4 regions of the Paenibacillus sp. HJGM_3 genome follow, and region 1 is predicted to be linked to each of the others. Evidence: riboswitches for the same ligand, from Rfam matches in the RefSeq annotation. Region 1 holds a riboswitch; each other region holds the start of a gene.
The links. A riboswitch is a leader RNA that binds a small molecule or an ion and turns the genes downstream of it on or off. The one in region 1 is predicted to bind cyclic di-AMP.

Region 1 (5,432 bases):
GACAAATGAGGCAACGAGTATTGGTAGAAGTAGCCGAGACCGATCAGCACCATAAGCAGGAACATGAAAAAGCCGCTTCGGCCCATATCGCGTGTATAGCGGGAGACTAACGCGAGATGCCGTTTATACCGTTCGCGCCATAGCTCGTGAGGCACGTTCATTGCCCGCCCTCCCCAATCAAGGCGAAGAAAGTATCCTCCAGCGTGTCGGCCGATCCGACTCCCGCTTGCTTTTTCAGCTCGGACAGCGTCCCGGAGGCGATGGAACGGCCTTGATGCAGCACGATGTAGCGGTCGCAATATTTTTCAATCGTCGACAAGATGTGCGAACTGATCAGGAGGCTGGCCCCTTCTTGCTTGCGGTCCACCATCAGCTCCAGAAGCGAGCGCATGCTGAGGGGATCCAGGCCGAGGAACGGCTCGTCTATAATGTAGAGAGGCGGTTCGACAAGAAACGCGCACATGATCATGACCTTCTGCTTCATGCCTTTCGACAATTGCTGCGGGAAACTGTTCAGCTTGTCCCTCATCTGGAATTGCTCGCTCAATCTCTGCATCCGGCGCTCGAATTCGGCCTCCTCGAGCCCGTACACCATCGCGCTCAGCCGCAAATGCTCCCGGATCGTGAGCTCCGCGTACAGCTCCGGTGCCTCCGGCACGTACGCCAGCTGCGAACGGTAGGCCGGCTCCTCCCGGCTCGACCGGCGGCCGCTGATGCGGATCTCTCCCCGCTGCGGTTGGAGCAGCCCCAGCAGGTGCTTGATCGTGGTGCTTTTCCCGGCTCCGTTCAAGCCGATCAGCCCGATCATCTCTCCCGGGTTCACGCTGAACGATAAGTCGTGCAAGATCGGCTTCCCCAGAAAGTAGCCCCCATACAGATTTTCCACTTGCAAGATCGCTGCCATTAAACACGCCTCCGGTGACGAAATGAGTTCTGATGCTTTTATCCTATCATTTTCGGGAATTTCAAGTACATTTTTACCTATTTTTCTACAGTAATGACCTAATATTTTAGAAAACAGGAGCATGCAGGAGCGAGAGAGAGCATTTTCATTCAGAAAGTGTGATTAATCACACAAAATTCAGGGATTTGTTTAATTTTACCTGGTGACCTCGCTTTACAGCTTTGGAGGAACATCGTAAACTAACCTTCATAATAACTTAACTTCATATTGCTATCAATTTCCAATCGCTGAGTTTTCAGAAATGAAAAACGGGGGAACCATCAAGGGTTATTGGGGTGAATTTTGCGGCCTGGGCGCGGAAGCCTGGTGCAGCGAATAGGGCGACTCTCGCGTCCGAATCCGTCAGCTAACCTCGTAAGCGTGAAGAGAGAGGGCACTTTGTCGGGCAGCTATGCTTGTCAGCATAGTACGCAGAGCCGAGAAGAGTTCCTCTTCTACGGCTTTTTTGTTTTGATTGCCCGGTACAGCGTTAAAGCGCCAAAGGAAATTTTTTCCTTCACCCAGGGATAACGGGTCACTACCTCTCATACACATGGGAGGGGGCGGTTTGGCCCAAAATCACACAAGTGAAGGAGAGACGGCACTACCATATTCTAGAGTCGCGTCAATTCCGATCTAGCTAACACTCGACGGCGGGGCTTAAGGAGGACCGAAGAAGTGGGAGGTATTCAACTAGGAGAACCCCATGTAAAGCGATCATCCAGCATGACCTTCGCATTGCGATGGAAGCGAGAAAACTTGCGTTTGATTTCAGGCGTCGCTTTGTTTTCGATCGCTATGACTTTCATGTTCATGGTGTTGATGTACGGTACGGCTACCAAGAGCGTATCCGTAGTTGTGAATGGACAAGAAACCGTTGTGAGCACCAAGCAATGGGTCCTGCAACGCCTACTGGATGAACTGGCCATCCCGGTTGGGGCTCATGATCGATTGTCCTTGCCTCTCGAGGCGAAGTTGAAGCACGGGGACACTGTCGTGATCGATCATGCCTATCCGATTCAATTGACGGCCGATGGCAACACGGAAACCCGATACACGACAGGAAGAACGGTTGCTGCCGCTCTGGAGGACTTGAACGTATCGCTCGGAGAGCTGGATAAGGTCACTCCCGCTCTGGAATCGCCGCTCGCCGGCAACGATACGGTGCAAGTCGTCAGAGTCAGCAAGATTGTTGAGGATCAGACGGAAGCGATTCCGTTCGAGACGGTCAAACAAAACGACCCGAACCTGCTCAAAGGCAAAGAGCAGACGGTGTCCGAGGGCAAAGAAGGCGTATTGGCCAAAAAGATAGAGAAGACATTCGAAGACGGCGTGCTCGTCGCCGAGAACGTTGTGGATATGAAAGTCGCCGAGGAAAGCGTCAACAAAGTCGTCGCGCTCGGCACCAAAAACCCCGTGGTAGTCTTATCCGCCGCTTCGCCCAATATCGATGAAGTATCGAAGAATGGGGTGACGTTTGCGTATAAGCAGATTCTGAACAACGTGACCCTTACGGCGTACACCGTCGATGTGGGCAAGTCCAGTGAGCATCCCCAATACGGCATGACGTTCTCCGGGACGCGAGTGACGGAAGGACGCACGATTGCCGTTGACCCCAAGGTCATTCCGATCGGCTGGTGGGTGTATATCGAAGGCATCGGACTGCGCCGAGCCGAAGATACCGGAAGCGCGATTAAAGGCAATACGATCGACGTCTACTTCGACAGCCTCGATTACGCCAAACGGTTCGGCGTGAAGCGGGGATACAAGGTCTATGTTATCGGCAAAGATAAGCCGGCTACGAATTAATTCCCCTTTTTGAGGTTTGATGAAACGGCCCTTTTTCGGGTATAGTGTAAATAATTGGAGCAGGAAGAAGAGGAGAACCGCCCCTCTTCTTTTTGTTGCTTATTGGAAAGGATGTTCGCACTTGTGATTCGAGAAGTCATTGTAGTGGAAGGGCGCGACGATACGATCGCCATCCAGCGCGCGGTGCAGGCCGAGACGATCGAGACCGGCGGGTCGGCCATCGATGATGCCGTCCTCCGTCGAATCGCACTCGCTCAGGAACGGCGAGGCGTGATTGTGTTCACCGATCCGGATCATGCCGGGGAACGCATTCGCCGGATCATCGCCGCCCGCGTTCCCGGGTGCAAGCATGCCTTCCTCACTCAGCAGCAGGCGACCAAGAAGGGCGATATCGGGGTGGAGAACGCCTCGGATGAAGCGATCCGCCAGGCGCTGGAGCAGGTGAGGACCGACTATGAGGGAGGCGAGTTGGCGGCGGGAGCCTCGGCTGGAGAGCCTGTCACGCAGACCGACCTAATGGAGGCCGGCCTGCTCGTGCACCCGGACGCCGCCCGCCGGCGGCTCCTGGTCGGAGAGCGGCTCGGCATCGGGTGCTGCAACGGCAAACAGTTTCTGAAGCGGTGCGCGATGTTTCGCATTACGAAAGACGAATTTCGGGCGGCGGTAGAGCAAGGATTCCCTAACGAAGGATTGTGAATGCCGGATGATAGAACGGGTCTCTTCCCCCAGACGGACGAAGGAGTTAATCAAGAAGCACTCGCTCGTGCTTAAGAAAAGCTTGGGGCAAAATTTTCTGACCGATCTGAACATTTTGCACCATATTGTCGATGCCGCCGAGCTGAACGCTACGAAGGGCGCGCTGGAGATCGGGCCGGGCATCGGCGCGCTGACCCAGCAGCTGGCAGAAGCGGCGAAGACCGTCGTCGCCGTCGAGATCGATCAGCGGCTGCTGCCGGTGCTGGCGGAGACCATGGAACCATACCCGAACGCGCACATCGTGCACGGGGATGTGCTGAAGCTGTCGCTGGCGGAGCTGTGGGACACCCGCTTCCGCGACTGCTCCGGCGTCAGCGTCGTGGCAAACTTGCCTTATTACGTCACGACGGCGATCATCATGAAGCTGCTCGAGGAGAAGCTGCCGCTCGAGAACATCGTCGTCATGATCCAGCGGGAAGTGGCCGAGCGCATGTCGGCCCCTCCCGGTACCAAGGCCTACGGCAGCCTTAGCATCGCCGTGCAGTATTATTGCGTGCCGGAGATCGTCAAGATCGTGCCGCCGACCGTGTTCGTGCCTCAGCCGAATGTGGATTCGGCCGTCATTCGCTTGAGGCTGCGGGACAAGCCCGCGGTCGAGACCGACGACGAAGCGTTCTTCTTCGAAGTCGTCCAAGCCTGCTTCGTCCAGCGGCGGAAGACGATCGCAAACAACCTGCGGGCCGCGTTCTTCCGTGGCGACGACCGCACCCGCCTGGAGGCCGTCCTGGCCTCCTGCGGCATCGATCCCGCGCGTCGGGCGGAGACGCTCAGCCTGGACGAATTCGCCCGCCTGAGCCGGGCGATCGCCTCCGCGCGCTGACGCCGCCTCTCGCGGCTCGGGCTCCTAAAAGTCCGGCCCAGCTTGCTCCGCCTCTGCGGAGTCAAGCTAGGCCGGGCTTTTTGCTGCGCGGGGCGGGGGCGCAGCTGGCCGTCGGCATATAGGAGTCGGAACCAGGAGCGTTGAAAAGCGGAGAAAGATGGGATCCGGAGATGTGTAGAGTAGAAATGACCATGGAGAGAGCAGAAGCATCCTTCAATGCCACAAGCCTCCTAACTGTGGGCGGTCAGGCTGCCGGCGATGCCCCAAACCAGGCGCTAAGTGCAACGATAGCGCACCCGCCCTTACTGCCCTTCCCACCTAAGTGGGAGAGGCGCCCGCTACGGGCAGGGGCAAACCTGAGCGGACGCGGTCAAGCTGAGCTGGAGAGCGACCTTTATAGACGTGTTGCCACCATGCCGAAGGCCTGTGCGATCCAAGCAACACGTCTATAACCGAGCCAGAAGCCAGGTTGACCGCGGGAGCGAACAGTCTGCCATTGCCCAATACGTCTCTGCCTGCCTTACATGCGCCTCCTCCCACCCAACACCGCACCATTTGCCTATTCCCACCATAGGATAGTCGAGGAGGCGATTCGGAATGAAGCAAGGAGATTTGGTGGTGCGGAAATCGTATGGCGGCGATGTCATCTTCAAAATCCACAGCATGGAAAGCCGGAGGGCCGTTCTGTCGGGTGTAGACTATCGGCTGGTGGCCGACTCCCCGATCCAGGACCTCATGCCAATGAGAGAAGCGAGACCCGCCCAGCAGGCGCAGACGCAACGGAAGGTCAACGAATCGCTGCGCGAGCTGGCCCGCTTCCGGGTGTGGCAGCGGGAACGGAATCAAGCGAGTTGGTCCGGCAACCAGCAGCCAGGGACGGGGCAGCCGGCGTTCTTCGAGATGCCGGGCAAAGTGCTGCATCTCGATGGGGACCCGAACTACTTGCGCAAAAGCATGATGCTGTACGGGGAATTCCGGGTGCCGGCCGAAGGTTTCTACGTCACGGAGAGCGAAATGCCGCGCGCGCTGCAGCGGCTGCTGCCGCAGGTGAAGCCGAACATTGTAGTCGTGACCGGCCACGACGCCATCGTGAAGAACGCAAAG
Region 2 (5,432 bases), on a different contig from region 1:
GGCTACAGCGACGACGCCGGCGCTGCCAGCGCAGAGCGCGGCCAGCAGCTGCTCGAGCTGATCACGGGCCGGGTAGCGGCGGAGCTCGTCCGGTTTCACCGCACGACGCTGCCTTAGCCTAGGATCGACAGGAATGTCGATTTTATGACAACAGGTTCCATATAGTGAACTCATGTATTCGTGCTTTATCGTGCTTTAGGAAGCAGGCTATCCCAACATTGAGAGGAGCGAACGTTTCATATGTCTACATACCATAACTTGATCGGCGGCCGCTGGACCGCCGCCCGCTCGGGCCGGGTGCGCCCGGACCTGAACCCTAGCCGTACCTCGGAGGTGCTCGCCCACTTCCCTGAGAGCGACCCGCTCGACTTGCAGGATGCCTTGGAGGCCGCCTCGTCCGCGTATCCGAAGTGGCGCAGCATGAGCCTCGTTGCGCGCGGCGACATTTTGTATCGCGCCGCCGAGCTGTTGACCGCTCGCGCCGACGCCATCGGCCGCGATCTGGCGCTCGAAGAGGGCAAGACGTTCCCCGAAGCGAAGGGCGAGACGCTACGCGCCGCCGCGATTCTGCGCTATTACGCCGGGGAAGCACGCCAAGAGACCGGCGAAGTGTATGCAGCGCAAGACCCGACCACGCTGCTCTACACGCGCCGCGAGCCTCTGGGTGTCGTAGGCGTCATCACGCCGTGGAACTTCCCGATCGCCATCCCGGCCTGGAAGATCGCGCCCGCGCTCGTCTACGGCAACGCGGTCGTCTGGAAGCCGGCGGACATTACGCCGTTGACTGCGTTCCACCTGGCGCAGGCACTCGTCGACGCCGGCTTGCCGGAAGGCGTGCTGAACGTCGTCTATGGCCGCGGCTCCGTGCTCGGGCCTGTGCTCACGGAGGACCGCGCCGTGCGCGGCATCTCGTTCACTGGCTCGAACGCCGTCGGCCGGGGCATCGGCATCGCCTGCGCGACGCGCGGGGCGAAGTACCAGCTCGAGATGGGCGGCAAGAACGCCGTCGTCGTGCTGGCCGACGCCGACCTCGAGCTCGCCGTCGAGATGACGATCCGCGGCGCGATGCGCTCCACGGGCCAGAAGTGCACGGCGACGAGCCGCGTCATCGTCGAGGCTCCGCTGCTCGACGCCTTCACCGAGGCGCTCGCCGAGCGCTGCCGCGGGCTGCAGGTCGGCGATCCGCTCGACTCCGCCACGTACATGGGCCCGCTCGCTTCCGCCGACCAGCAAAAGACCGTACTCGACTACATCCGTCTCGGCCAGGAGGAAGGCGCGCGACTCGTCACGGGCGGCGAAGCGCTGGATCCTTCCGGCTACTACGTCGCGCCTACGGTGTTCGCCGGGGTGAACCCGGGGAGCCGCCTTGCGACGGAGGAGATTTTCGGCCCGGTCGTCGCGGTCGTCCCTGCGGCGAGCATGGACGAGGCGCTGCAGCTCGTGAACGGCAGCTCCTTCGGCCTAAGCTCCTCCGTCTTCACGCGCGACCTGGGCAAAGCGCTGCGCTATGTCGAAGAGGTCGAGTGTGGCATCGTGCACGTGAACTCGGAGACGGCCGGCGCCGAGCCGCACGTCCCGTTCGGCGGGATGAAAGAGTCGAGCTCCAACTCCCGGGAGCAGGGTAAGTCGGCTCGAGAGTTTTTCACCCAAGTCAAGACGGTGTATATGGATCGGCCTGCTTCTGTGTAATAAAACGAAAAGGACCTCAAATCCCACTGCTGAGTGGGTTGAGGTCCTTTCCTTTAGCGGACTGACTCGTATAACCTGCATGGCTCTTCTATCTCTTTGTTCCACTATCCCTTCCGCTCAGGACCAGATCTCCGATTCCCCTATATGCTAACCCGTCATCCGCTTCACAGTTTCCAGTCATACTGTTGCCTTCGCTCCCTCGCCCATTCAAGTCGATTTTGCAGAATTAGAGCAGGAGTCGAACAGGTTTGGACACGTGTAATTCGATTTTGCCTGCTTAATGGAGGACAATCCGGGAGCACTACTCTTAAAACATGATCCAATTTGGCAAACTGGAACTAGAGCACGTTCCCGGCTCGCCAGTCCACTTGCAAGTTGGCAAATTCAAACTGGAGCTTTCCCTACTTCTCCCGAATCGATTCCATCAAAAAAGAAACATCGTTTGTATTCGTATGAAGGACGTACGCCGCACCCAAGCTTTTATAGATCAGCCTCGGGTGTACGGAATGGGTGATGACGTAGATCGGGTGGACCGTCCAGGCCCGGCATATCTGAATATAGCGGCAAGTCAGCGTCTGGCTCGTCTCGAACAGGAATACCCGGCCCACCGGAAACTCCGGCAGCAGCCACGTCGTTTGGTCCACGGTGTCGAGCTCGATGCACTCCGTGGCCCCCAGCTCTCGAACTTTGTTCAGCTCGACCCGGTTATTGACGATCACAGCGAACGGAATGCGCGCCCGCAGGAGCTCGCCGACGAAGGCTTCCCCCGCTTTATTCGGCGCTGCCACCACGATGCGCTCTATAGAGGGTTCCATGCTTCCTTGTCTCCTTTATATGAAATCCGGCTTTTTCCTTTTTCAACAACGGACAAAACAAATAACCGCAGAGGCCTAAGCCCTGCAGCCGACGTCGTCGATCACAAGCTTCATCATCCTCTCTCCTGACGCTTACGAGGTTAGCTGCCGGATTCGGGCGGTGAGAGTCGCCCTACCCGATGCTGTGGAGCTTGCGCTCCAACGCATCAGGATTCACCCCATGCCGTGCCTGTCGGCTCTCACACCGATGCACCGCGTATTGGTTCCCCCGCGCCTCTGCGTTCCGCAGAAGCTTCAGCGATTGTCCGATGGCAGGCAGACTGCGCATCAGGAATCTTGAATTGTATCTTACGCCTGCCGGAGCGGCCTGTAAAGATTACACGTCTATTGAAAACGGCATTGCCGGACTTTTCATTTGACCAAACCATGGCGGATCGGGCGCATGCTCTATGCTGCTCGCTATATCTTCTATTTTCATGGATATTTTCAGAAAATGCACGCCCTAGGTTTGAATGTTGCGAAATCGGGGTAATGCATAATAAAAAGCCGGCCAGCCATACTAGTAAACGGTGATTTTTGGCATCCGATACTTTCGAAACATAAATGTTGAAGATGTTGATTTATGGTCCCGAATCAGGGATAATAAGGGAGTACGAGATACATATCTATTAGGAGGGATTCACGAATGGCACATCAATTACCACCGCTTCCTTACGCCAACAACGCACTGGAGCCTCATATCGACGAGCAAACGATGATGATCCACCACGATCGTCACCACAACACTTACGTGACGAACTTGAACGCTGCATTGGAAGGCCATGCGGACCTCCAAGCGAAGAGCATCGAAGACCTGATCGCCGACCTGAACAGCGTACCGGAATCGATCCGTACCGCAGTTCGCAACAATGGCGGCGGCCACGCGAACCACAGCTTGTTCTGGGAAGTTATCGGCCCTAACGGCGGCGGCGCTCCGACAGGCGCGCTGGCGGACGCAATCAACAGCGAGCTGGGCGGCTTCGAGAAGTTCAAGGAAGATTTCGCGAAAGCCGGCACGACTCGCTTCGGCAGCGGCTGGGCTTGGTTGAGCGTGAAGGGCGGCAAGCTCGTCGTCAGCAGCACCCCGAACCAAGACAGCCCGATTATGGAAGGCGCTACGCCAATCCTCGGGATGGACGTGTGGGAGCATGCTTACTACCTGAAATACCAAAACAAGCGCCCGGACTACATCGCTGCGTTCTGGAACGTAGTGAACTGGGCCGAAGTGGGCAAGCGTTACGAAGCGGCTAAGTAAGTGGAAGTTAACGGACGTCCGGTTCCTTTGGGGGACCGGGCGTTTTTTGTGTGCCGTTCAGCACCGCGATCCGCCTCTTCCCGTGCTCCAAGGTAGATTTTCTACTCTACAGCACCGGGACTTATACGCCCGTCTGCTCCCGTCGTACTGTTTCGGCCCCGTCCTGAATATAATGCAGCGAATGCCGATCATGACGGAGGGACGAACCGCCGATGTCCAAAAACAATCGTGGGAAAGCGCTCTGGAAACTGCCCGCTCGGGCCCGAGGCACATGCCCGGTTTGCGGCTCGACACGCATCAAGCTGCTCTACACCCGGACGCAGCAAGACGGCCAGAAGCTGAAGGTGTGCAAAAAGTGCCGGACCCGAGTCAGCGCGTAGCATCCCAAAAAGGCGTTCGAGAGGAGCACGGATGTGCCGATCTCGAACGCCTTTTTGGTGTATCGTATTCGGACGGGCCTACTTCGGCTGCAGCTCGCGGATAATACGGAGGAACACATTCGGGAACGCGAACCGATCCATGTCAGAGGCGTCAATCCATTGCCAATGGGACGCCTCCGTGTCCCCGACTCTCTCGCCGCCCTCCACGAACCCCTCGAACCGGCAGCGGTACACGTCCAGCTGCCACTGGATGTGGCTGAAGGTGTGCTCCGCCGCCATCAGCCACTCGCCCGGCTCGACGCGCAGGCCGAGCCGCTCCGCCAGCTCGCCGCGCAGCAGCTCGGCGTCGCGGCGCGCGGGCGGCGCGCCCGCAGGCGCCTCCGCGCCGAGCGGCGCGAACAGCGCGAGCTCGCCGCCGCCAGCCGCGAGCGCATCCGCACCGGTGCCTGCGCCGGCGTCCGCCGCCGCCGAGCTCCGCCGGCGGCGCTTGCCCGCGCCGCCCGCGGCCGGCCCACCGGCCGCGGCCAGCGCCGCAGGCGCCTGAACTCCCGCTACGTGCGGGAGTTCCCACATGCGCGCCAGCAAGCCGTCCTGCGGCCGCTGGCGAATGAGGAACCGGCCGCTATGCGCGCCGGTGCCTTCCACGAACGCCACGAGGCGCGCTTCCGGCCGGGGCGGCTTCGCCTTCGCCTTGACCGGCAGCGCCTCGGTCATCCCTTCCAGCCGGGCGGCGCAATGCTCCATCACCGGGCAGGTCAAGCAGCTGGGCGACTTCGGCGTACACACCGTCGCCCCGAGCTCCATCAGCGCTTGATTGAAGTCGCGGGCTTCCCCTTCCGGGATCAGCGACTTGGCCAGCGCCTCGATGCGTACCCGGGTCGACGGCTTCGCGATGTCGTCCTGCAGGAGGAAGAAGCGCGACAGCACGCGCATCACGTTCCCGTCTACCGCCGGCTCGGGCCGGTTGTAGGCGATGCTCAGGATCGCCCCGGCGGTGTAAGGGCCGACACCCTTGAGCGAGGACACGGCCTCAAGCGTATCCGGCACCGTGCCGCCGTAGCCCTCCTTCACCTCCCGCACCGCCGCTTGGAGGTTGCGGGCCCGCGAATAGTAGCCGAGCCCCTCCCATTGCTTCAGCACGTCCTCCTCCGGCGCATCCGCCAGCGCCTCAAGAGTCGGGAATTTTTCCAAAAACCGGTGATAATAAGGAATGACAGTATCGACCCGGGTTTGCTGCAGCATCACTTCCGAGAT
Region 3 (5,432 bases), on a different contig from region 1:
TCCTCTGAAGCAAAATGCTTGGGCCTATCCGACGCACGGCAATTACGCCGACAACGTATACACCCGGGCCAAGCTCGTGCTTAAGGGCATTGAGGATCAAATCGGCCCGAAAACGATGCAGCGCGTCATGCGCACATATTTCGAAAGGTGGAGCTTCCGCCACCCGTCTACTGCGGATTTCCAGAAAACGCTGGAGGACGTCACCAAGTCTAGTTGGAGCGGGTTCTTCGATCAATTCGTCTACGGCGGCATGATGGCGGATTATACCGTCGATAAGGTGCTGTCGAAACGAACGAAAGTGGACGGCCAGAGCGTATACGAGAACAGCGTAGTCATACGGAAGCTCGGGGCTTCCTACAAGAACGTTCCGGTCCAGTTCCATTTTACGGACGGCTCTACCGTCGATCGCACATGGGAAGGCCACGACGCGCAAGTGCTGTTCACGCTTACGAGCAACGCCCCGCTGGAGTGGGTCGCCATCGATCCGCAGCACACGCTGATTTTGGAGAACAAACGCATGAACAACTTTTATCAAACCCAGGTGGATGAGCAATGGAAGGTCCGATGGAACATCGGGCTGGTAAAGCTGATCGAGACGTTAGTAGACGGGGTCGCCTGGTAAGCCCTGGCGGGGAAGGAGCAAAAAGCGATGCTGCATTATTTGAAGGACGGGTTCCGAACGACCGTTTCGCAATATTTTCTGCTGATCGTGCTATGGCTGTATCAATTCGTTTGGGGGCTGATGCTGCTCTTGTTCGTCAAGTCGATCGTCGTCCCGCTCATGCACCGCTATCCCGGCGGCCACTTGCCGAGTACTGCAACGCACCTGTTCCTCGCCGAAGGGGAATTCCAACTCGTGAAGACGAATATAAGCCATCCTTACCTATGGACTTTATGCGCACTAATTCTGATTCGAATGGCGCTTACCCCGATGATCAACGCCGGGATCTTCTACTCCATTCACAACACCCACCTGAACGCGGGCTACCGCTTCTTCCGAGGGGTGAAGGAACTGAGCGGTCCCTTCAGCCTGTACTACGTGCTGCAGATGGCTTTTACGGTCATTCCGCTATACTGGCTTATTCCTATCGCCAAGCGGGCGATTCACGCCTTCACCTCGTACGAGCAGCTGCTCTCGCAGCTCGCGCCCTGGATCGTCGGCATGTTCGCCTACGGCTACATGATCCATTTGATCTTCCTGTACATCATGATCGGCCGTACGACGCAAGCGCCAACGCTCGACACAATCGGCGTCCTCATTCGGCGGTTCCCCGTAGCACTCGTGCTCGCTTCCCTGCTTCTCCTGTTCTCGGGGCTCTTGACCGCTTTGACTTTAACCGCAACGCTATGGTGGGCCGGCATCTCCGCCCTGATCCTGCATCAAGCGTTCCATGTGCTGAAAATGCTGTTCAAGCTGTGGGCCGTTTCGACGCAATACCACCATTTTACAGAAAATCACGGCACATAGTTCGGTTTTTACCCTTAAAAGCCCGAAATCCGCTAAGGATCTCGGGCTTTTTTTGCATTTCGGCGATTTTTTTTGCTGAGAGAGGAGGATTTTGGCAGACCAAGGCGAATATATACTGCCGGAACGAAAAAACAATCGATATTTGCCGAATTCCCGGTTATCGGGAAACGGGGGAACCAATCCGGGTGAATTGATCTCGCTTCAAAGTGATCATAGGGAACCTTCAACCGAACCCTCAGCTAACCTCGTAGGCTCTGGAAGGAGTTTGTTGTTTGAAAAAGGTTTCTTTGTTGTTCGTCAGTCTTGCGATGCTGCTCTGCTTTCAACTTGGGAGCGCTTCCGCAGAAACGGTCCTCGAACACACCGTGGACGAGCTGGTAGGCACGAAGTACAAGTATGCAGGCATGTCGCCTGAGACCGGCTTCGACTGCTCCGGCTTCACCAAGTACGTGTTCGCCAAGTTCGGCTACGAGCTCACCCATCAATCCAAGGCCCAGAACAAGGAAGGGTATTGGATTCCGAAAGAGGACCTGAGACAAGGAGACCTCGTGTTCTTCAACACCGACGGCTCCGGCATCTCCCATGTGGGCATTTACTTGGGCGATGGCGTGTTCATCCACTCTGCCACGGACAAGGGCATTGTGAAGAACAACCTGAGCGAGAAGTACTACGTGAAGACGTACGTATCCGCTCGCCGTATTCTGTGGGACGACCTCTACAATCAGTTAACCGCAGACTACACCAATTGAAACACCCTCTGAGCAAAAGTTTTGGAGTGACCCCACAAGCCCTGCACGCTGCGGAACTACCCGCCGTGCCGGGCTTGTATTCTGTCCGGGGCTAACGGGCGAGCTGCTCTCGAACCCAAGCTGCGAAATGGCGTGCCGTCGGCGTGAGCGTCTCCCCCTTGCGCCGGCACATGTGGATCGGGTTCGTAAGCGACACCCCCCGCACCCGGACGGTGGCCACCTCGCCGTCCGACAGGGCGGACTGAACCTCGAGCCGCGACACGAACATCGCTCCATAGCCGGCGGCGACGGCCCGGATCATCTCGGATATCCCGTTGAACGTCAGGCCGATCCTGAGCCTCAGCCCCCGTTCCCGGCACAGCCGCTCCAGCCTGTCGCGAGCGGAGCTGCCCGCTTCCCGCACGAGAAAAAACTCCCGCATCATCGTCTCCAGGTCCGCTTCCTTATTCGCCAAAGAATGGCCGCTCGGCACGACGAACACCATCTCGTCTTCCAATAGGAGTTCCCGATCAATCTGCTCCGGCCAAGCTTCGCCGCTGCCGATGAATGCCAGGTCGGCCTCATAGCCGAGCAGCCGCTCCCCCGCCTCCTGGCTGTTGCAGGAGCTCAGGACGAGCTCTACGTCCGGATAGCGCATCTTGTAGCCGGCGGCCCATTGTGGCAGCAGGCGGTGGGCAGGCAGGCTCGTGGCCGCAATCCGAAGCTTACCCCGTTTGCCTTCGCGGTGGAGCGCAACATTCGTCTCGATCTCTTCCTCGAGCGCGAACAGCCGCCGGGCTTGCTCAGCCAGCATCGCCCCCGCTTCCGTCAGGGCAATCCCCCTGCCCTTCGGCTCGAACAGCGGGAGGTCCAGCTCCCGCTCCAGATTGCGCAGTTGAATCGTGACCGCCGGCTGGCTGATGCGCCACACTTCGGCCGCTCGGGTCACACTGCCTTCGCGGGCTACGGTGTGGAAGAGCTTCAGCGCATGCAAATTCATCCGAGTCCCTCCTGTTTCTCATAAATTATATTTATATATAGAGTATTATTATATATTAGTTTTATGAATCGTGCTGATGTATTGTGGAGCTAAACACCACCACCAATACACAGGAGGGCTGCAAGATGACGATAACCTGGATTTGCTGGGATTGCGGACAGCCGCGGGCGCAAGGGCAAGGGCGAGGGCAGGGTCATGGGCATAGTCAAATGCAAGTGCAGGAGCAAGGGCAATCCCATCCTCTGCAATGCTCTTGCGGGGGTTTGTACGACGTCGAGCTCGATGTCCGGGGCCTCGATGCCGAGCGGCTGAAGCGGCTGTTCGACGCACGTCTGGCTGAGCGTATGACCCCCTACGCCAGCGGGGTGTGGAGGTACAAGGAGCTGATCGACCCCGAACTGCCGCTCGAGTCGATCGTGACGAAGTACGAAGGCAACACCGGGCTGTATGCCCCGGAGAGCGTCGCGAAATATGCCGGCGTGCGCCGGCTGCTGCTGAAGGCGCAGAGCGAGAACCCGAGCGGCTCGTTCAAGGACAACGGCATGACGGCTGCCGTCTCGCGCGGGATGGCCGAAGGCCATCGCCGCTTCGTCTGCACGTCGACGGGCAACACGTCGGCGTCGCTCGCGATGTACGCCGCAATGGCGGGCGCCGAGGCGGTCGTGCTGCTGCCGGACGCGCACGTCGCCGCCGGCAAGCTGTATCAGACGCGAGCCTACGGGGCGCGCGTCGTGTCACTGACCGGCGCCGGCTACGACGCCGGGATCGCCTCCCTCCTGCGGGGGGAGGCGGGGGGCGGCGCCACGGGCGCCTGCGCCACGGGCGCCTGCGTGGTGAACTCGATCAACCCTTGGCGGATCGAGGGCCAGAAGAGCATCGTGTACGAGCTCGCGCACACGCTGGGATGGACGCTGCCGGATTGGATCGTCGTCCCCGGCGGCGCACTCAGCAACGCAACCGCCTTGGGCAAAGGCTTGCGCGATCTGTATGCCCTCGGCTTCATCGACCGGCTGCCTCGGGTGGCAGTCGTGCAGGCGGAAGGCGCCGCGCCGTTCCACAGGCTCGTCGCCGCACTCGGTGCACAGGCCGATCGCGAAGAGTTCGCACCCGCTGCACCGGCACCCGTGCCTGTGCCGGAGCTCGGGCTCGAGCCGGAGCTTCACCCGCACACGGTCGCCTCCGCGTTGAACATCGGCTATCCGCCCAGCTGGAAAAAGGCGCTGCACTACGCGATTCGCGGCACGAACGGCGTGACCGCGTGTGTCAGCGATGCCGACATCCTCGCGGCCAAGGCGGTGATCGACCGCAGCGGCATTGGCTGCGAGCCGGCCTCGGCCGCGACCGTCGCCGGCTTGCGCCAGTTGGTCGCGTCGGGAACGATCCACCCAGACGAGACGGCCGCCTGTATCTTGACCGGCCATCTGTTGAAGGACCATTCGGCATCCTAAAGGAGCACACAAAAAAGCCGACCACGGCAGGTCGGCTTTCACAATTTTAACAGCGAACTAATCCCTCGTAAAAAAGGTTTGGTCTTTGCTGGACTTCTTCCGGTTCAGCTCATGCTTGATCTCCCCTTGGATGCGGACGGTGCAATCCAAGCAAAGCTTCCCTTGGCGAATCGGGGCCGAACACAGGTCGCACTCATCCACCAGATTTGGGTAATCGAACAGCTTCAGCTTCCCTTTCCGGATCAGAGCGCGGATTTTGCCCGCAGGAACGGCGCTCATCTCAGCCAGTTGCTCGTTGGTCAGGTGGCGGTTGCGCTTTAACTGGCTTTCCACCGCTTGAATCGTTTTGTCTTCCTCGCTTGCGCAATTCACGCACATGTTGCGAAAGTTCTTTTGGTACACATTCCCGCAGCCCGGGCAATGAGCCACACGTAGTTCTCCGGACACAACAAGCCCCCCGCCACACATAGTTCCAGCGAACTAATTTTACCATGCGACGCCAGGAAATTCATCAGGATTTTTGCCCGTTCCGACCACTTTTCTTGACCGCCTCTTCCTCCCGCTCCACATCGCACCACAAGCCGCTCGGATCGCTTGTGCTGTCCCCGCAGCAGCCGTTCCACTGCCCGCAGTTGAAGCATTTCCACTTCGCAAACCACCATTTCATCGGAAAGCCGCATACCGGGCATGGGGGAATTTCCGTCGCTCTTCTAGGTTCCACTGATATCCCCTCCTATCGCATTGCTTGAACGTATTCGACAGGGAGGCGCAATCTCCTATCTGGTGTA
Region 4 (5,432 bases), on a different contig from region 1:
ACACCATGCCCAGGCCGAAGATCAGCACGAGGAGCAGCAGCACATGCTCGATCACGATTCCTGTATCCTGCTCCATGCAAGCTCAACCCCTTGATCGCAAAATTCCGCTACTTTTTGGCCGTCTCCAGTTCGTTCTCGAACTGTTCGATCTGTTTGTTCGTGCCGATGATGACCATAACGTCCTTCTCGTTCAGCACGTCCGACGCGTTCGGGGCGATGATGACGCCGCCCTTCTTGTTGATTGCCACTACGCTACAGCCGTGTCTGGCGCGAGGATCCAAGTCCTTTAGCGACCGGCCGTTCAAGCACTTCGGCACGGACAGCTCGGCAATCGTATAATCCTTCGACAATTCGATATAATCGAGCAGGTTCGGCGAGGTCAGCTGGTGCGCGACGCGGATACCCATCTCCCGCTCCGGGAAAATGACGCGGTCCACACCGATCCGCTCCAACACTTTGCCGTGCAGGTCGGACAGCGCCTTGGCCACGACCGTCTGCACCCCCAAGTCCTTCAGCAGGATCGTCGTCAGGATGCTGGACTGGATATCGTCGCCGATCGCCACGATAACGCAGTCGAAGTTGCGGATGCCAAGCGCCTTCAGCGTCTCCTCGTCCGTACAGTCGGCGGCCACGACATGCGTCAGCTTATCCGACATTTCGTCTACGACCTCTTCGTTTTTGTCGATCCCCATGACCTCGAAGCCTTGCTGGATCAATTCCGCCCCCACACTGGAGCCGAAGCGGCCGAGCCCGATGACTGCGAATTGTTTTAATTTCATTGTTACTCATTTCCCCTAACCGATAATAATTTTGCCTTCCGGGTGCCGGTACAGCTCTTTCTCCGCCTTAGGTCCAAGCGCATAAGCGAGCGTCAAGGGCCCGAGTCGACCCGCGAACATCGTAAGCATGATCAGTATTTTGCCGAACACCGTCAAGTCGGGCGTAAGTCCCATGGTGAGCCCAACCGTACCGAAGGCGGAAGTTACCTCGAACAATATCATCAGGAAGTTGTGATCCTCCGTGGTAGACAGCACCATCGACACGAACACGAGCAGGGACAACGCAACAATGGTCAACGTGATGGCCTTGTAGATGCGGTCCTTCGCGAGCCGGTAATGGAACAACACGATGTCTTCCTTCCCGCGGATCATGGCGATCACGGCCCCGATCAAGGTAGTGAAGGTCGTCGTCTTGATCCCGCCCCCCGTCGAACCCGGCGATGCACCGATGAACATAAGGATGATCGTGAAAAATTGCGTCGCCTGCCTCATCCCGACAATATCGATCGTATTGGCTCCAGCCGTACGCGGGGTAACCGATTGGAAGAAGGCGCCCCAAATTTTGCCCGTCCAATCCAGCGGACCCAGCGTAGCCGGATTCGTATATTCGAACACATACACGACAATCGCGCCGATCACGATCAGGAACGATGTGGCGGACAGCACGACCTTCGAGTGCAGCGATAGTTTGCGAGTTTTGGGGTACTCAATCGCATCCGAGATGACGATAAACCCGAGCCCGCCCAAAATAATGAGCAGCATCGTCACCAGATTCACGATCGGATCATCCACATACATCGTCAAGCTGCGGAACCCGCCGAAAATATCGAATCCGGCGTTGTTGAACATGGCGACTGCGTGGAAGATCCCGAAGTACACCGCCTTGCCGACACTCATATCGAACGACCAGCGGATCGCATACAGAAGCGCAGCCGTCAATTCGATCGTGAGGGAATACACCAGCACCTTGCGAATGAGACGTACGATGCCCTCCATGCTCCCTTGGTTCATCGCTTCCTGCAGGATAAGCCTTTCCTTCAGGGAGATTCTTTTGCGGAGCACGAGCGCGATCAGCGTCGCCATCGTCATGAAGCCGAGTCCACCGACCTGGATTAGGATCATAATGACAACTTGACCGAATACGCTGAAATAAGTGCCCGTATCCACGACGACGAGTCCCGTCACGCATGTCGCCGATGTAGAAGTGAAGAGGGCATCGATAAAGTCCAGGCCTAGTCCGCTGGAAGAAGATATCGGAAGGGACAGCAAGACCCCGCCTAACAGGATGATCCCCGCAAAACCAAGCGCCAAAATTTGCGGAGGCGTAAGTTGGAGAAACTTTTTCGTTACACTCAAGCTGGGGTCACCTCAATTGTATCCTGGGAAAAACGGGAGGAAGGCAGCAGAAAAAAGGCATCGGAAGCCCAATGCCCTTGCGGTCTGGTTCCCTGTCATAGCCTACGAGGTTAGCTGACGGATTCGGGTGGCAGGCCACCCTATTCGCTGACGATGCCGAGCATCGCTGGCAAAATTCACCCCTACTTAAATGGTTCCCCCGTTTTCCCTTGGAAATTCGGCTTTTTTGTTCAATTGATTCGTATTATAGTCCTCTTCCCAGCGTAGTACAAAGTCTTTTTGGGCCGAAATAGCGCTCGGAAAGCGTTAACACTCAGGAATTGGCGAGGCCAGAGCATTCTTTTCATCGACTAGCCTGAACTATTGAGCGGTTTCTTTCGTTTTAGCCATAATAATAGAGGTGAGGAGGGAAAGTTGGTTTTCCCGGCGAGGTGTGCTAACTTTTAATTACGAATCCCCGACCAAGTTTATCCAAGTTTCAAAATTTTTCGGAAGCGGTCTTAAAAAGGAGCTCTTGTATGCGCATATTCGTAAACCGTTATCGCTGGATCGCTTTGGCTGTGATCGGCCTCGCTCTGTTCGTCGCCACCAATTGGCTGCCTGTCGCTAACGGACGAGACGGCACCAAGCTCTCGGTCGAAACCGACCGCGCTCTGACGAAGCAGGCGGCTGCCGCGGCCGCAGAAGCGTGGGTGAAGCAGCAGACCGGCGGAACTTCCCCTTTCCGTATCGTCGGCCCGGTCTCGTTCCAGGTTGATACCGTGCTGAGCGGCTATTTAACCAAAGAAAAGCTCGCACCGGCTTATGCCGAACGCTACCGGACGCTGTATCCGGTTGAATATTGGCAGGTGGAGATGGAGAATAGCTCCGGCGCTCGTTACTTGGTGGACATCGAGATGGAAAAGGGCGCCGTGGCCGGTTGGCGCAGGCAAGCGGTCGGTTCGGCCCCGGCCAAGGAAGAGGGACAACGGATCGCGGAAACTTATTTGAGGCAAAATGCGTTACTGCCGCAATCATACACCGTGCGAGGGCCGGATTCGAAGCATCCTTACCGCTATGTGTTCACAATCCCGGGAGAGCGCATAGGAGACGCCGTACTGGAGCGCGAGGTGGAAGTGCGCGGACTAGAGGTAACCGCCTACCATGCGGGCTTTCAAGCGCCTGACGCCTACAAGGCTTGGCTGGACCGACAGGAATCGGCCTCCGGCGGCATGTCGCGCTGGAATTTGATCCTGACCGCTATCATGGCGTTAGGCGCGATCTATTATGCGATCCGGCTGCGCAAGGTGACGGCGTTCCGCCGAGGGGTTCTGCTCGCCCTGGTGTTCGTGGGGCTGTACGCCCTGAACAACTGGAACCAGCTGCCGGCGATGCAAGCGCTCGGCTTCTCCGAAAGCCCGGATCCGTTCAGCGGTCATGCGACAGCGATCGCGCTATCGATCATCTCGACCCTGTTCGCGGCTGCCTTGGGCTTGGTTACGTACTTGTCTCTCACCGCAGGGACGACCATGTGGCGGGTGTACGATGGCGCCGCCTGGCCTCGCTGGGGGGAAACCGAGTTCGGCCGGGAGACGCTGCGCTCGATGGGACGCGGCTACGGGCTCGCCTTGTTCATGCTCGGCCTGCAGGGCGTCATGCTGTGGATCGCGCAGGCGGGGTTCGGCATGTGGTCGGTGAACGACCCGAGCAGCTCGTACTACAACTTGCTGCACCCGGGCTTGTTCCCGCTCATGGCCTGGGCTGCGGCGATATCCGAAGAGGCGATCTACCGATTATTCGGCGTCGCCTTCTTCCATCGTCTGATTCGGCATAAGTTCATCGCCGTGCTCGCGCCGAGCCTGATCTGGGCGTTCAACCACACGCTGTATCCGATCTATCCGGTGTATACGCGGCTGATCGAGGTTACGCTGCTTGGGCTCCTGTTCGGCTATGCCATGCTGAAGTACGGCTTCCTGACGGCGCTCTTCGCCCACGCCGTCATTGACAGCACGCTGATGGCGCTGCCGCTCATCGGCGGTTCGGATGCCGGGCTGGCGCTCGCCGGCATCGTCTACCTGGCCTCGCCGGCGCTGGTAGCCGGCGCGATCTGGTGGTGGCACCGTCGTCGCGGCGCCCGGCTCAAGTCGTCGGGGTCGACTCTTCCCCCTGCAACGCCTTCTTGATGTCGACGGCCAGCTTCTCGCCGATTCCGAGCGACCGGAGCTCTTCGATGGTCGCTTCTCCGATTTTTTTGATCGATCCGAAATGCTTGAGCAGCGCCTTGCGCCGCTTCTCGCCTATACCCGGGATCGAATCGAGCCGGGAGGCGACCATGGATTTGGCCCGCGTCTCCCGGTGGAAGGTGATCGCGAAGCGGTGCACCTCGTCCTGGATACGCTGCAGCAAATAAAATTCCTGGCTGTCGCGCGGGAGCGGTATGACTTCCGCCGGATCCCCCATCATGAGCTGCGCCGTCTTGTGCTTCTCGTCCTTCACGAGGCCGCACACCGGGATATAGAGGCCCAGTTCGTTCTCTAGCACGTCCAAGGCGGCCGAGATTTGCCCTCTGCCGCCGTCGACGACGACGAGGTCGGGCAGCGGCAAGCTCTCCTTCAGCACCCGCTCGTAGCGGCGGCGGATCACTTCCCGCATCGTCTCGTAGTCGTCCGGTCCTCGGACGGTTTTCACCTTGAACTTGCGGTATTCCTTGCGGTCCGGCTTGCCGTCGACGAAGACAACCATGGCGGACACCGGATCGGTGCCCTGGATGTTCGAGTTGTCGAACGCCTCGATGCGTCGGATCGCTTCGGTACCGAGCCATTGGCCGAGGTTCTCGACCGCTTTGACCGTCCGGCCTTCATCCCGTTCGATGAGACGGAACTTCTCCTCCAGCCCGACCCGGGCGTTCTCCATCGCCATCCCGACGAGCTGCTTCTTCAGCCCGCGCTGCGGCTGCACCACCTTCACCTTCAGCCAGCTCTCGAGCGCCTCGCGCGCGTCGCGGCTGGCTACGGTGGCGGCGGACGGCGCTTCGGCGGATGCCTCCCCGGCCGCGACGGCGGCAGCAGTATCGACGCCACCGACGTCGGCTACATCCGCTGCGTCGGCCGTGTGGTCGGCGTCGGCCTGTAGGTCGCTCTCCGCCGACTCGGCGGAGATAGCCGCCACCAAGGCCGCCGCCGACACCGACGCTTCCTTCGCGGCGGCAGCTTCTCCAGCCGGCATGCCCTTGTCAGCCGCCGGGGCTTCGATCGTCTCGACCGGCAGGAAAATCTCCCGCGGCAACGCCGGGTTGTCGCCGTAATATTGCGTGACGAA

Region 2: another riboswitch for cyclic di-AMP. It lies ahead of ACI5FR_RS01805 (hypothetical protein); the one in region 1 lies ahead of ACI5FR_RS28790 (resuscitation-promoting factor).
Region 3: another riboswitch for cyclic di-AMP. It lies ahead of ACI5FR_RS18800 (C40 family peptidase); the one in region 1 lies ahead of ACI5FR_RS28790 (resuscitation-promoting factor).
Region 4: another riboswitch for cyclic di-AMP. It lies ahead of ACI5FR_RS17190 (TrkH family potassium uptake protein); the one in region 1 lies ahead of ACI5FR_RS28790 (resuscitation-promoting factor).

What each region holds. Positions count from the first base shown of each region.
Region 1 is NZ_JBJGED010000035.1:12,594-18,025, forward strand. Features, by position in the region: gene ACI5FR_RS28780 (ABC transporter permease) at 1-161, opposite strand, end outside; gene ACI5FR_RS28785 (ABC transporter ATP-binding protein) at 158-904, opposite strand; cyclic di-AMP (ydaO/yuaA leader) riboswitch at 1,180-1,341, shown strand; gene ACI5FR_RS28790 (resuscitation-promoting factor) at 1,622-2,752, shown strand; gene rnmV (ribonuclease M5) at 2,876-3,448, shown strand; gene rsmA (16S rRNA (adenine(1518)-N(6)/adenine(1519)-N(6))-dimethyltransferase RsmA) at 3,456-4,328, shown strand; gene yabG (sporulation peptidase YabG) at 4,926-5,432, shown strand, end outside.
Region 2 is NZ_JBJGED010000001.1:416,695-422,126, forward strand. Features, by position in the region: gene ACI5FR_RS01795 (creatininase family protein) at 1-117, shown strand, start outside; gene ACI5FR_RS01800 (aldehyde dehydrogenase family protein) at 241-1,689, shown strand; gene ACI5FR_RS01805 (hypothetical protein) at 2,091-2,504, opposite strand; cyclic di-AMP (ydaO/yuaA leader) riboswitch at 2,618-2,814, opposite strand; gene ACI5FR_RS01810 (superoxide dismutase) at 3,190-3,798, shown strand; gene ACI5FR_RS01815 (hypothetical protein) at 4,011-4,178, shown strand; gene mutY (A/G-specific adenine glycosylase) at 4,257-5,432, opposite strand, start outside.
Region 3 is NZ_JBJGED010000017.1:35,747-41,178, forward strand. Features, by position in the region: gene ACI5FR_RS18790 (M1 family metallopeptidase) at 1-622, shown strand, start outside; gene ACI5FR_RS18795 (hypothetical protein) at 650-1,468, shown strand; cyclic di-AMP (ydaO/yuaA leader) riboswitch at 1,602-1,737, shown strand; gene ACI5FR_RS18800 (C40 family peptidase) at 1,741-2,217, shown strand; gene ACI5FR_RS18805 (LysR family transcriptional regulator) at 2,309-3,196, opposite strand; gene ACI5FR_RS18810 (threonine synthase) at 3,406-4,644, shown strand; gene ACI5FR_RS18815 (hypothetical protein) at 4,702-5,091, opposite strand; gene ACI5FR_RS18820 (hypothetical protein) at 5,156-5,365, opposite strand.
Region 4 is NZ_JBJGED010000015.1:4,069-9,500, forward strand. Features, by position in the region: gene ACI5FR_RS17180 (cation:proton antiporter) at 1-76, opposite strand, end outside; gene ACI5FR_RS17185 (potassium channel family protein) at 108-779, opposite strand; gene ACI5FR_RS17190 (TrkH family potassium uptake protein) at 795-2,135, opposite strand; cyclic di-AMP (ydaO/yuaA leader) riboswitch at 2,221-2,368, opposite strand; gene ACI5FR_RS17195 (CPBP family intramembrane glutamic endopeptidase) at 2,654-4,297, shown strand; gene uvrC (excinuclease ABC subunit UvrC) at 4,254-5,432, opposite strand, start outside.